One region of the Brevibacillus sp. BC25 genome, then DNA from elsewhere that is predicted to be linked to it. Evidence: riboswitches for the same ligand, from Rfam matches in the RefSeq annotation. Region 1 holds a riboswitch; the other holds the start of a gene.
What was found. Region 1 has a riboswitch for S-adenosylmethionine ahead of PMI05_RS10980 (homocysteine synthase). Riboswitches for the same ligand answer to the same signal wherever they lie in the genome.
Positions count from the first base shown of each region.

Region 1 (6,361 bases):
TCTTGTTTGCTGTATACGATGGCGAGATCAATAGGCTTCTCATTATCCATCTTCGCCGCTTTCCATTGGTCTTTTGCTTTTTGTACGACGGTGACGTACTCCGCTTTTTTCAAAAAAGGCCCCATGCCTAAAAAGGCAGCAGCAAAAAAGCTAAACAAGCCAAAGGCTGTGCATAGAAAAACGAGGTTCATTTTCCAAAACTGTTTTCTCATCATGATCAAAAAGACAATATACATGAGGATACAAACAAACACCAACAGGATACAAAAGTATAAAAATACCTCCAAGTCTGACTCCGTGGGTAACACCGGAATGCCATACTTCATTTGCCAATGTACATTCGCAGCGAAGCAGCCTCCGTAAATCAATACGGCAGAAGCAATCGTGAGCCCCCATTTTTTCCAGAAAGGAGGCTTTTGAAAAATGGCCGCAAGAACCCCCACCAAAATAGGAAGGCCAAATAAGGGAATGAGCAAGTAATGCATCGAAAACCTCCCGCACTTCATTGTCATTATTTTCTACGAATGATATGCCGAAAAGTCTTCAAAATACATGGCAAACCATTTCGAAAAGGAGAGGGATAAGTAAGTGCAAGCCGCTCGTCGCCTATTTCGTTATCGGAATATGATGCCCCTTCTCTCCACTGTACTTTTCCTGTTCCTCTTTCAGCCGTTCCCTACCTATGCCCAGCCTCCCTATGCAAAATGGGGCAGGCTCGCGATGCAGGAAACGATGAAGCGATATCCAAACGCTCAAATTGTGGACTACCTACATGTCGGACGAAAACAAAAAACGCCCACCACGTCGGAAGAGACGTTTAAGCTCTTGCTTCAAGAAGGCAATCGCAGGTGGGCGTTACTCGTTTATATTGAATTCGTGAATCAGACAGAAGAAGTCGTAAACATCTCCTATGAGGAGACTCACTAGTCAGCGAGCTGTTCCATCTCTTTCATCATGATTTCCATGTCCATGTCAGCTGCCATCCCGTACGCGCGGCGCATGTTTCCATCTCCATCCACAAGGAACATGCGAGCCGTATGGGCATAAGAACCATCTGGCTGCTTCATGACCATCAGACCAAAATCCTTCGTCACTTTCTCTACAGCCTGAGCGTCCCCGCGCAGGAACTTCCAGCCGCTCTGATCTGCCTTGAACTTGGCTGCGTACTCCTGCAAGACTTCCGGCGTATCGTTATCAGGGTCAAAGGAAATGGAGATAAACTCTACTTTGTCTCCGAACAGTCCCTTTTCCTTCAACTGATCTTGCAGCTTGGCCATGTTGTACGTAGTCGCTGGACAAATATCCGGACACTTGGTAAACATAAACTCCACCAGTCGTACTTTGCCAGCACTTTCATTAAATGTATAGGTTGTTCCGGCACTGTTGTCCAAGGTGAAATCCGCGATGGGCTTCAACACTTCGATCTTCTCTTCTGTCATATACTTATAACCAAATACTCCGACGATAGCCAAAAGGATAATGCCAGCTAACACAGGAAACCAATGTTTTTTCATCGCAGATTCATGCTGCAATTGTGTTCCTTCACTCACGGGTTGCTTCCTCCCTGCTTGTCCCATGCGAGATGCCTCCTGATTACACACGGGAGGCATTCACACTGTTTCTATCACTTCTTACTGTTCCACTTCACCTGGCCATGCGAGCATGCCGCCAACCATATTCGCCACGTCATACCCTTGTGCACTCAAATACTCTGTAGCTGTATTGCTTCTGGCACCACTACGGCAAACCATCACAATCGGAATGTTCTTATCCAGTTCATCGATACGGTGCGGCAAAAAGCCGAGTGGGATCAGCTTTGCCTCTTTGATATGACCTGCATTCCACTCATCGACTTCACGAACATCAATGACTTGCAGCTCCTCTTTGGCTTCCAGCTTTTCCAACAGCTCTTGTGGTGTCATTTCCTTTACTCCATGGCTCATCGCTATTTATCCTCCTATATGTACGATCAGATCAGTTGTAACCACCTCCATGATATCATACGCTTTTTTACTTTTCTAACGCGAAGAGCACTTGGCTTCACCATACATCCATGCTCCCTATTTTCTACCATTATCTCCTATTTCGCTGCGACAGTAGCCACACGGGATGTGAACAGCTTGAGGCAAAAGCGTTACAAATTAATGGCATGAGTGAACACCTTCCATCTATATATACATAAAAACCTCCCTGATAACTTACTATTATGCGTTGACAGCGAGGGGATATTTTCATACAATTACGACAACAACTTTTCTCATCAAGAGCGGTGGAGGGACAGGCCCTACGAAACCCGGCAACCAGCAGACTAGCTGCATGGTGCCAATTCCTGCAGAATCCAGTGATTCTGAGAGATGAACACAAGCCCGTGCATGATCGGAGCCTTCTTCTTCTCAGGAGAATGCTCCGTTTTTTATTAGCCGATTTCCCATAGTAAAAGGAGAGATGGACATGTCCGATCAACAACAATGGAAGCCAGAAACACTTGCGGTACACGGTGGACAGGAGGTTGACCCTGTAACAGGCTCACGTGCTGTTCCGATCTATCAGACGACCTCCTACGTTTTCCGTGATACGGAGCATGCAGCCAACCTGTTTGGCTTAAAAGAGTTTGGGAACATCTATACGCGCATCATGAATCCGACGCAGGATGTATTTGAAAAGCGTGTTGCCCTGCTCGAAGGTGGTGTTGGTGCACTCGCGACCGCATCCGGGCAAGCTGCCATTACATTCGCCATCTTAAATATTGCGCATGCAGGAGACGAGATCGTCGCTTCCAGCAGCCTCTACGGCGGTACCTACAACCTGTTCGCCCACACTCTTCCCCGCCTCGGTATCAAGGTTCATTTTGCTGATCAATCCAATCCGGAAAATTTCCGTACCTATATCAATGAAAAGACAAAAGCCGTGTTCTGCGAGACGATCGGCAATCCGCGCATTGATATCGCTGATATCGAGGCGATCGCCAATATTGCCCACGAAAATGGCGTGCCTTTGATCGTGGACAACACCTTCGCGACCCCGATTTTGTGCCGTCCTTTTGAGCACGGGGCCGATATTGTCGTGCACTCCACCACCAAATTCATCGGCGGCCACGGAACAGCAATTGGCGGTATCATCGTAGACTCTGGAAAATTCGACTGGAGTAACGGAAAATTCCCAGGTCTGACTACACCAGATCCAAGCTACCATGGCGTCGTCTATACAGAGGCAGTCGGTCCACTCGCTTATATTATCAAAGCGCGCGTCCAGCTCCAGCGCGATATCGGAGCGGCTGTTGCCCCAATCAACTCCTTCTTGTTCCTACAAGGATTAGAAACACTGCATCTGCGCATCGAGCGGCATAGCCAAAACGCCTTGGCAGTAGCCAAATTCCTCGCCAACCACTCTGCCGTAGAGTGGGTGAGTTATCCGGGGCTGGAGTCAGACTCCCAGCATGAATTGGCACAAAAATATTTGCCAAAAGGTACTGGCGCGATCCTGACCTTTGGAATTCGCGGTGGCGTTGAGGCAGGAAAAACATTGATCGAGTCAGTGAAGCTGTTCTCCCATCTCGCAAATGTCGGGGACTCCAAGTCACTCATCATTCATCCAGCTAGCACAACACATCAGCAGATGACAGAAGAAGAGCAGGCAGCAGCCGGAGTGACTCCGGGACTTATTCGCCTCTCCGTCGGCACAGAATCGATCGACGATATCCTCTCTGATCTGGAGCAAGCCCTGCAGCGTGCGTTGCAATTATCCACGGTCGGTTAACCATACCTATACAAGGAAAGAAGAATCACGTGATCTCTTTGGATAGAGGTTTGTGATTCTTCTTTTTACTTTTTTATTTTTGTTCGAAAAACATTGAATTTCAAATTCGATATTTTTATAATATTATCATTCAAGAAAATTTTAGGAGAGTGGATATACGTGAAAGTTTTGAACATCGGAAGTGAACGGACAACGTATCGCGTGGAGATCTCGTATTCTCCTTTATTCGAAGCTGCCTTGGGAATCGCTGCCGCTACCTACGATCAATTGCATCACACGATGGAACACCCTCCTGCCTACTGGCGTCAACTGTTGGACGAGCTGTCACCCTCTGTACGGCAAGAGGTCGACTATGCGAAGGAGCACAACACGTGGAAGACGCTTTTGCAACTGCTCGATCTTTGCCCTTTCGCTGATCTGGATTCCTTTCTCTCGTATGTCAGAGAACTCTCAACAGAACAGCTCCGATACGAGGCCCTCCCTTATCTAGGTGAAAATATGCAGGAAGCACGGCGGAAGGCTGCACAAGGAAACAAGGATGATTGCTCTTCTTTGCAGGAAGCGTGCCGCGCGCACCTCTTTTTTGAATCGTATATCGAACATATTACTTCCGTTGATGCAGAAGAGCTGCGGAGTCATATTCTCCGATTGATGGAAGGCTGGTACACCACTCATATCAAGCCGCATGAGGAAGAAATCGTTCGCATGCTAGAACGGGATTGGTCGCAAAAGCAAAGCAAGCTAGGAAAGCTCAACCCGGAAGCCTTGGTGGAGTATGCAACGGGATCGAGCTACCTCCCAGAGCCTGCCGTGACACGCGTACTGCTGATTCCACAAGCGATCTATCGCCCGTGGACCGTACAGGCCGATGCTGTCGGGACGAAAATTTTTTATTACCCTGTTGCCGACGAAAATTTGCACGATGCTGTAGATCCTAATCAACCACCTCCTTCACTGGTACAAGCCTTAAAAGCACTCGGTGATGAGCACAGGCTGCGCATGGTCAAAATGCTGGCGGAAAAGGATCTGAGCCTGCAAGAGATAACAGATCAACTCTCCATGGCGAAATCGACAGTGCACCATCATCTGTCCATGCTGCGGTCTGCCCATCTCGTTGAAACAGCAGGCTCCCGTTACAGACTCCGCCGCCATACGCTGGACAAGCTCCCCCTGATGTGGGATGAATTCCTGGACAGGAGCACCCCATGAACCAAACCGCGGTACAAGCCTCTGTCTGGCAGCAGCGCTCTTATCGTTGGATTCTTTTCGGTCAGCTCATTTCAGAACTCGGCTCCTCACTTGGTACCCTGGCCAATAGCTGGCTAATCTATCAGGCAACAGGCTCACAAGGTGCGGTCGGACAGATGTGGCTGCTGTATTTCTTGCCGTCGCTCGCTATTCAGTTGGTAGCCGGACCGTACATCGACCGGTTCGACAAGAAGCGTGTCATGATTTTTTCTCAATGGATGCGAGCTGCTGCGTTTTGTTTGTCCTTTGCGGTCATTACTTCCGGGACAGAATCGCTCTGGCCGTTGTATTTCACTGCCTTGATCAACGGTCTCGTTCAACCGCTGTATGTACCAGCAAGCCAATCGCTCCTCCCTGCTCTGGTCAAAAGAGAGCAGCTCCTCCAAGCCAATGCCTATTTGGATAGTGTCCTGCGAATTGCCTTGATTACAGGACCTCCTTTGGGCGGGATTCTCGTGGCGAGTATCGGCGGTGAGTCCGTACTCGCATTAGTCGCGATCAGCTATGCACTCAGCGGATTCTTTCTGGTTCTTTGTCCATTCGCCCCAGTGGATACCGCCAACAAGAAGCAATCGTGGTTTGTCATGTTTAAAGCTGGTCTTGTGATTTTTTGGGAGAAACCCCTTCTGCTCTGGCTTGGCCTGTACTCGGCTCTCGTCCAATTTGCTGTCGGCGTCACACTCGTACTAAACCTGCCTTTTGTAGCTGGCGAGCTGCAAGGCACCTCGTTTCATGTAGGCTTGTTTTTAGCTGGTTATCCTTTGGGATATTTCTTCGGCTCCTTGCTCATGCCTCGCTTCCGCAGCAGCCTTGGACAGCCCCTGATCATGTTGGGATCACTGGTATTAGGTGGCTTAAGCTTTGTTGCAATAGGCTTTACCCATGACCTCTGGCTCGCCATCACCATCGAACTACTGGCTGGTCTGTTTGCTCCCTTTTTCCAAGTACATAGCACAAGCCTGTATCAGCTACACGTTCCTTCCGAGCTAATGGGGCGTGTACTGTCTGTCCGCCTACTCATCGTGCGTGCGACGATGCCCGTCGGTATTTGGCTTGGCGGACAGCTGAGCGATCAGGTTGGGATTCGCCCGCTTTACATCTCTGTAGGTGCCGTCATCGTGCTCGCAGCGCTTACGGGAATACTATTTCGAAAATTTGTAACTAACAGGATATTCCATATATAATAAAAACCGTATGACTGCTAAATTTTGAATGTAAAAAGGAGAATTTTCATGACACATCCGACATTGGATAGCCTTCAGCATGCTATCAGCAGCGTCATCGTGGGCAAGGAAAGCCAGATCCGCCTATTGGTAACGGCCTTGCTCGCCCGTGGTCACGTATTACTGGAGGATTT
Region 1 covers NZ_AKIX01000038.1:71,715-78,075, forward strand. The annotation lists gene PMI05_RS10960 (hypothetical protein) at 1-485, opposite strand, end outside; gene PMI05_RS10965 (YqzG/YhdC family protein) at 589-927, shown strand; gene PMI05_RS10970 (SCO family protein) at 924-1,550, opposite strand; gene PMI05_RS10975 (rhodanese-like domain-containing protein) at 1,632-1,943, opposite strand; SAM riboswitch class I at 2,255-2,361, shown strand; gene PMI05_RS10980 (homocysteine synthase) at 2,452-3,756, shown strand; gene PMI05_RS10985 (helix-turn-helix transcriptional regulator) at 3,916-4,965, shown strand; gene PMI05_RS10990 (MFS transporter) at 4,962-6,188, shown strand; gene PMI05_RS10995 (MoxR family ATPase) at 6,237-6,361, shown strand, end outside.

Region 2 (6,361 bases), on a different contig from region 1:
AGCAACATGGAAGGACCTACCGTTTTTTGACACAGAATCCACCACCTGATAAAGTAAGAAAGATAGCGTTTTCCTAAGAAAAAAGGAGTGACTATTCGCTTCATTCCGCCTATGAGGTGGCATGTGAAGTGGTAGGAGTTTCACCGCTTGAAGACAGGAGAGATAAGTGATGGACTGGATACAAATCGCATCAACCTATGTGCCAACTAATCCAGATCAGCTCACAGGATATGACAGCTTTCGCATATGGGCTGATAAATATCGGGCTTGGATTTTGTTTGTGGAATTAATTATTGTCTATTATCTTGGCTTTGCTACCCGTATCCGTATGCCAATTTTGAAAACCTTACTCTTGTACATCCTTTTATTTGCTGGAGCTCTCATTTTCGCTATTTTGGATGTGCAGCTACCTGTGAAAAGTGCAATGCTGGTGGCGATCGCGATTCTCGTGATTGTAAAGGTACGGATCAAGCCGGAGCAAACTGGTCGAAAGTGAGGAGAGCCACGTGAAGCGTGAAGATGCACTTTTTAACTGGCTCCAAATTCAAGTGGTTGCCCATGCGCGACCAGAAGATCGCTCTGCTTTGGAGACAGCTGCTTTTTTCTTGCAATTGCTGCAAGAGGATCATCAAATGAGCGATATCGGCTATCGTCAGGAAGGTAGCTGGTACGTGCTATTTGGGAACGCTGATTCACAGTCCGTGGAAGTGCGATACCCTGCTGAATCAGTCGAATCTTTATTGGTCGCGATTGAAAGTGAACCCAAGTTCAACTGTAACTAACCGGGACAAAGACTCCCCCTAAACTTGCCGAAATGATTCGGAGGTTGGGGGGAGTTTTTTTGTATCAAGGGCTTTTCATAGGTAATAAGATGCGGTTTTTAGGATGATGCAACTTTTGAAAATGATTTCCCGTCAATATTCATGCCCCAAGCAACCAGGGGGATTTTGGCAGACTAGAAGGGGGAACTACCGTTGAAAAAGTACATGACCAAGCCCGTATTAGCAGTGGTGACAGCTGCAGGTATTCTTGGCTGTTTGACGCCAATTTTTGCCAATGCAAGCTCGATTGCTAGTCCAAGTGCCACAAAGGTAGTCATGAATGACGAGGGCAAGCAAGTCACACGCTACAATCTGAAAGAACTTGCCCAAAATGATCCAACCACGTTGAACATGCTCTTGAAAAATCAAGCGGACAACTTGTACATCATTGTAGAAGAAATCAACTTGAATACGAAGCTCCAAACGTTTATGGAAGAAAACAAAGCGGAGTGGGAGCGTATCTACAACGAGTACTACAGCGATATTTGGCTGGAAGTGCGCCTGACAGACAATGATCAAGAAATCGTGAGTGTAAATGCCAAGACTGAAAATAACAAGGTGTACATAAAGGGGATTGTGACTTCGGATGTCACCAAAGTGGTTGTGAAAAAGCCGAATTCCGACATCATTGAAGTCGTGCCGACCAACGAGCACTCTTTTACGGTCAGCTTTGAAGCTCCTGATGCATCTTATGAACCGTATGTAACCGTGAGTGCCTATGCAGGCAGCAAGTTGGTTGATAGCGAAAAGGTAAAGATCGTTCCAAAAGCAGAAGAAGATAAGGAAATGATCATCCATACCATGTCTGTATTGGATGCGAAGAAAAAGGAATTAAAAGTAAAAGGAATTGTCAAGCAGGGGGCAGACAAAGTAACTGTCACCTATAATGGCGTGAAAAAAGACGCAAACGTGAAGAAGCTGTGGGATGGCGTAGGCAGCTTTACGGTTTCAGTAAAGGATGTACAAGCAGCAAAAGATCAAAAAGCCTTGATTGAGGTTTACGAGGATGGCAAGAAGATTGATTCTGAATCCGTTCAGGTAGAAATCGTTAACGCTCCTGACAAGGATCAAGCGTCCGTATATGCCATCAAGGCGACTGCTGTAAACAATCCTGCCGCCAAATCCATTCAGGTGAAGGGGACAGTAAGCGGCTGGAATAAAAAGGACGATACAGAATTGTTTGTGATCGCTCCTGACGGGAAGAAAAAAGAAATTGAACCGAATGACAAAGGTGAGTTTTCTTTGACGTTGTCTTACAAGGATCGTTCCTTTAGCGCCAAATCGATTCAATTCGCATTGTATGAAGACGATAAGCTGGTTAAGAAAGCTGACGTTGCATTAAGCACAAAAGTCATTGTCGAGCCTGTGAAGCCAACAGATGACGATGAAGACGATGATGATGACAAAAAGAAAAAAGAAAAAGGGAAGCAAAAAGATAAGCATCCCAACGGCAACGCGTATGGCTATTGGAAAAAGCACGGTAAGGAATGGAATGATGACCACGATGATGATCATGACGACGATGACGATCGTGACGACGACAGAGACTAGTCTCTATCGTTAAGGCCGCTGCTTGTAAGTCTCGACGTACTCCACCAATTGTCTGATGTAATCCCCCAGAATGGGGATCGAAAGAAATTGCGTCAAGAGGGAGCCGAGGAAAGCCAAAACGATAGCAGTACCAATTGTCAATCCCAGACCCCGGGCAAGACCTGCGAGGAAATTAATCCAGAGCAGCTTGCGCGGGGCTGTGTAATTTTGGATCACATCTGCTAGTCGAATATCTTCCAGGAACATCGCAATTTTATGCATCCGCTCATTTACCTTCCGAACTTCCTGAAGCTCTTCAAGTACTTGGTCAATTTGCTGCATAAGGCGGTCTGTAGGCGACAAGCTGTCCATCCCCTTCCATCATTCGGTATTGTTACCTACCAGTCTAGGGAAAAAGACAACCAGAATCAAGGTGGAGAGGAAACGTTTGCCTATCAGCTAAGCGAAGGGTAAAATGAACGTACAAAACGTTTGTTAGGAGGCTTTAAAATGGCTGAAACTGTTTCCCAATCTCTTTCCGAAGATTTATTCAAGCTCTTGCAAAAGGAGCGTTTTGTTACCTTGGGCACAGTAGACCATGAGTCAGGGGCACCATCGCTCAGCTCCTTGTCCTGGACGTATGCTGTCAGCGCCGATACGATTCGTTTTGCCGTGGATAATCGCTCACGTATTTTGGCTAATATTGCGAAGGAACCACAAGTTGTCCTGCATTTGATCGGTGCCGGCTCGTCTTTCGCCATTAATGGTCGTGCTGTCGTCAAAACAGACCGACTGGAAGGTGTTCCGCTCAAGCTGGCCATGGCAGAAATCAAGATTGAGGCTGTTCGTGATATTATGTTTTACGGTTCCCGTATTTCCGTAGAACCACAATATGAAAAGACGTATGACAAAAACGCGGCAGCGAAGCTGGACAATCAAGTTATGACCGCTTTGAAAGATGCAAATTAACGGGTGGAAATAAATTGTTGACAAGAATCCTGCCGATCCTTTAGTATTAGGGTCAATCAAATTGAATAGCAATCTTCTTATCCAGAGCGGCGGAGGGACTGGCCCGATGATGCCCGGCAACCAATCACCTGTATTTTATCAGGGAGATAATGGTGCTAATTCCTGCAGAGTTATCAAACTCTGAAAGATGAGAAGGATTTGCTTACGGTGACGTAAACAAAGCCTTCTTTCAGAGGAAAGGGGGCTTTTTTGATGCCCTCGTACATTATTGGAGGGAGAGAAATAGACATGAAATTGGAAACAAAATTGATTCAGGCGGGCGTAGGCAGAGACGAAAATACAGGGGCGGTGAGCTTTCCTGTTTACTATGCAACGGCTTATCGCCATCCTGCCTTGGGCCAGAGCACTGGATATGATTATACACGCACAGCTAATCCTACTCGCACCATTTTGGAGGAGACCATCGCTGAAGCGGAATCAGGAGATGCAGGATTTGCTTGCGCCTCCGGAATGGCTGCTGTTCATACCGTCATGGGTTTGTTTTCCCAAGGGGATCATCTGATCGTTTCACTCGATCTGTACGGGGGAACCTATCGATTGTTCGAGCAAGTGCTCTCTCGTTACGGTCTGACGTTTTCGTACGTGGATTTACGTGACATTCGTGCACTCAAAGATGCGATTCGCCCGGATACAAAGGCCATCTTCGTCGAGACGCCAACCAATCCGCTCATGCAGATTACCGATATTCGAGTAGTAACACGATTGGCGAAACAGCACGGGCTCCTGACGATTGTAGACAACACATTCTTAACCCCGTATTGTCAACGCCCACTAGAGCTTGGTGCAGATATCGTCTTACATAGTGCAACCAAGTATTTGGCAGGACATAACGATGTGCTGGCTGGACTCATCGTAACAAAAGGGGAAGAGTTGTCGGAAAAAATCCGGTTTTTGCACAATTCAATCGGTGCTGTACTCGGACCGCAAGATTGTTGGCTTCTCGTTCGCGGGATGAAAACATTGGCATTGCGGATGGAGCGCCATCAATCCAATGCCTTGATTGTCGCGGAAAAGCTGCGTGAGCATCCGGCAGTAGCGGAGGTATTTTATCCAGGTCTGCCAGAGCATCCGGGACATGAGATACAGGTGAATCAAGCGACTGGGCATAGTGGGATGGTATCGTTCCGCGTATGTGATGCAGAGCAGGTGGGATTGTTCCTGCAAAATCTGCAAATCGTGTCCTTTGCAGAAAGTCTGGGTGGTGTCGAGTCATTGTGTACGTATCCGGCGACGCAGACTCACGCCGATATCCCGCAAGAAGTAAGAGAGCATGTCGGTGTTTGTGATCGATTGTTGCGACTGTCGGTTGGCATCGAGCATCCAGATGATGTCGTAGCCGATTTGTTTCAGGCATTGAATGCTAGTTTGGTCGTAGGGGGGAGTGTACGATGAATTTTGCAACCAAGATCCTCCACGGTTCAACTTGCATTGACCCGTTCACAGGTGCGTCGTCGGTTCCGATTTATCAGGCTTCCACATTTCATCAGGCTGATATCGATCAGCCAGGTACATTCGATTATGCAAGATCAGGCAACCCGACCAGGCAGGCTTTGGAGGAAGCCATTGCGTTTCTGGAGGGAGGCGCACGCGGTTTCGCGTTCTCATCTGGCATGGCTGCCATATCCAGCGTGTTCATGTTGTTTTCAGCTGGAGACCATGTTGTAGTGGCGGAAGATGTATACGGTGGCACGTTTCGGTTTTTGACCAAGGTATTGTCGAGAATGGGCATCTCTGTTACGTTCGTGGATGCAACAGATACAGAAGCCGTTCGTGGGGCCATTACATCTGCAACGAAAGGGGTTTACCTGGAGACCCCCTCCAATCCCACCTTAAAGGTGACAGATATTGCAGCGGTTTCTCGTATCGCGAAGGAGCACGGCTTGCTAGTCATTGTCGATAATACATTCCTTACCCCGTATTACCAGCGGCCATTGGAGCTTGGCGCAGATGTGGTCATTCATAGTGCAACGAAGTTTATCGGAGGGCATAGCGACGTCGTTGCAGGTCTGGCTGTGACCAGAGAGGCTGCGTTAGGGGAACAGCTCTACTTTATCCAGAATGGCATGGGAGCGATTTTGGGTGTGCAGGACTGCTGGCTCGTGATGCGTGGGCTCAAAACATTGAAAGCCCGACTGGATGTCAGCACGAAAACAGCCGCGAGCTTGGCTGACTGGTTGTCTTCGCATCCACAGGTAAGCCGAGTCTACTATACAGGACTGGCGGATCATCCCGGCCATCTGATTCAAACACAACAAGCGACTGGTCATGGGGCTGTTCTTTCTTTTGATGTTGGGAGCCGCGAGCGAGCAAAAGCGTTGTTTGATCGCGTGAAATTGCCGATTGTGGCTGTCAGCCTCGGGGCAGTGGAAACGATTCTCTCCTACCCAGCTACGATGTCGCATGCGGCGATGCCTGCTGAGGAAAGAGCTGCAAGGGGAATCACGGATGGTTTGATCCGGTTGTCAGCTGGTTTAGAGGATCTCGATGACTTGGTGGCAGATTTGAAGCAAGCATTGGATCAGTTGCCATCTGAAGCGATCGTCCATAAAGAAAAAGAGGTATTCTCCCGGGCTTAAATCCGGGGGATACCTCTTTTTCTTTTAAGGTGTTCCTGTACGATTTGCGTTGATCTTGTTTTGTCCTTGCGGTTCTTTGTGCATACGTTTTTCTTTTACTTGAGAAGGGGTTTGTTCGCGGGGCTGCACACTGCGCGGTAGTTGCGGTATGATCCGACCAACGATATCGGCTAACTCTTCCGTAATTCCGGCAACAGGACGACCGCGACGAATATCATCTCTCATCTCCCGTAACCGTTGTACGACGGCAGGGTCTGCGGTTACGACAGCGTTTGCTCCTTGAGGGTCTTCTTTCAGCGCTTCCGCAACCGTATACTTAATGACGCCGACTTCTGGGCGATCCAGATTCGGGTCCACAGTAATACCGACTACGGCATATTTGCCCAAGACCACAGCAGTCGCGCT
Region 2 covers NZ_AKIX01000052.1:36,995-43,355, forward strand. The annotation lists gene PMI05_RS15470 (YlaH-like family protein) at 170-496, shown strand; gene PMI05_RS15475 (hypothetical protein) at 507-782, shown strand; gene PMI05_RS15480 (hypothetical protein) at 975-2,372, shown strand; gene PMI05_RS15485 (DUF5665 domain-containing protein) at 2,382-2,723, opposite strand; gene PMI05_RS15490 (pyridoxamine 5'-phosphate oxidase family protein) at 2,862-3,320, shown strand; SAM riboswitch class I at 3,395-3,514, shown strand; gene PMI05_RS15495 (aminotransferase class I/II-fold pyridoxal phosphate-dependent enzyme) at 3,609-4,772, shown strand; gene PMI05_RS15500 (PLP-dependent aspartate aminotransferase family protein) at 4,769-5,956, shown strand; gene PMI05_RS15505 (YhcN/YlaJ family sporulation lipoprotein) at 5,981-6,361, opposite strand, start outside.
Region 2: it holds a riboswitch for S-adenosylmethionine, as region 1 does, so the genes downstream of both, PMI05_RS15495 (aminotransferase class I/II-fold pyridoxal phosphate-dependent enzyme) here and PMI05_RS10980 (homocysteine synthase) in region 1, are expected to answer to the same signal.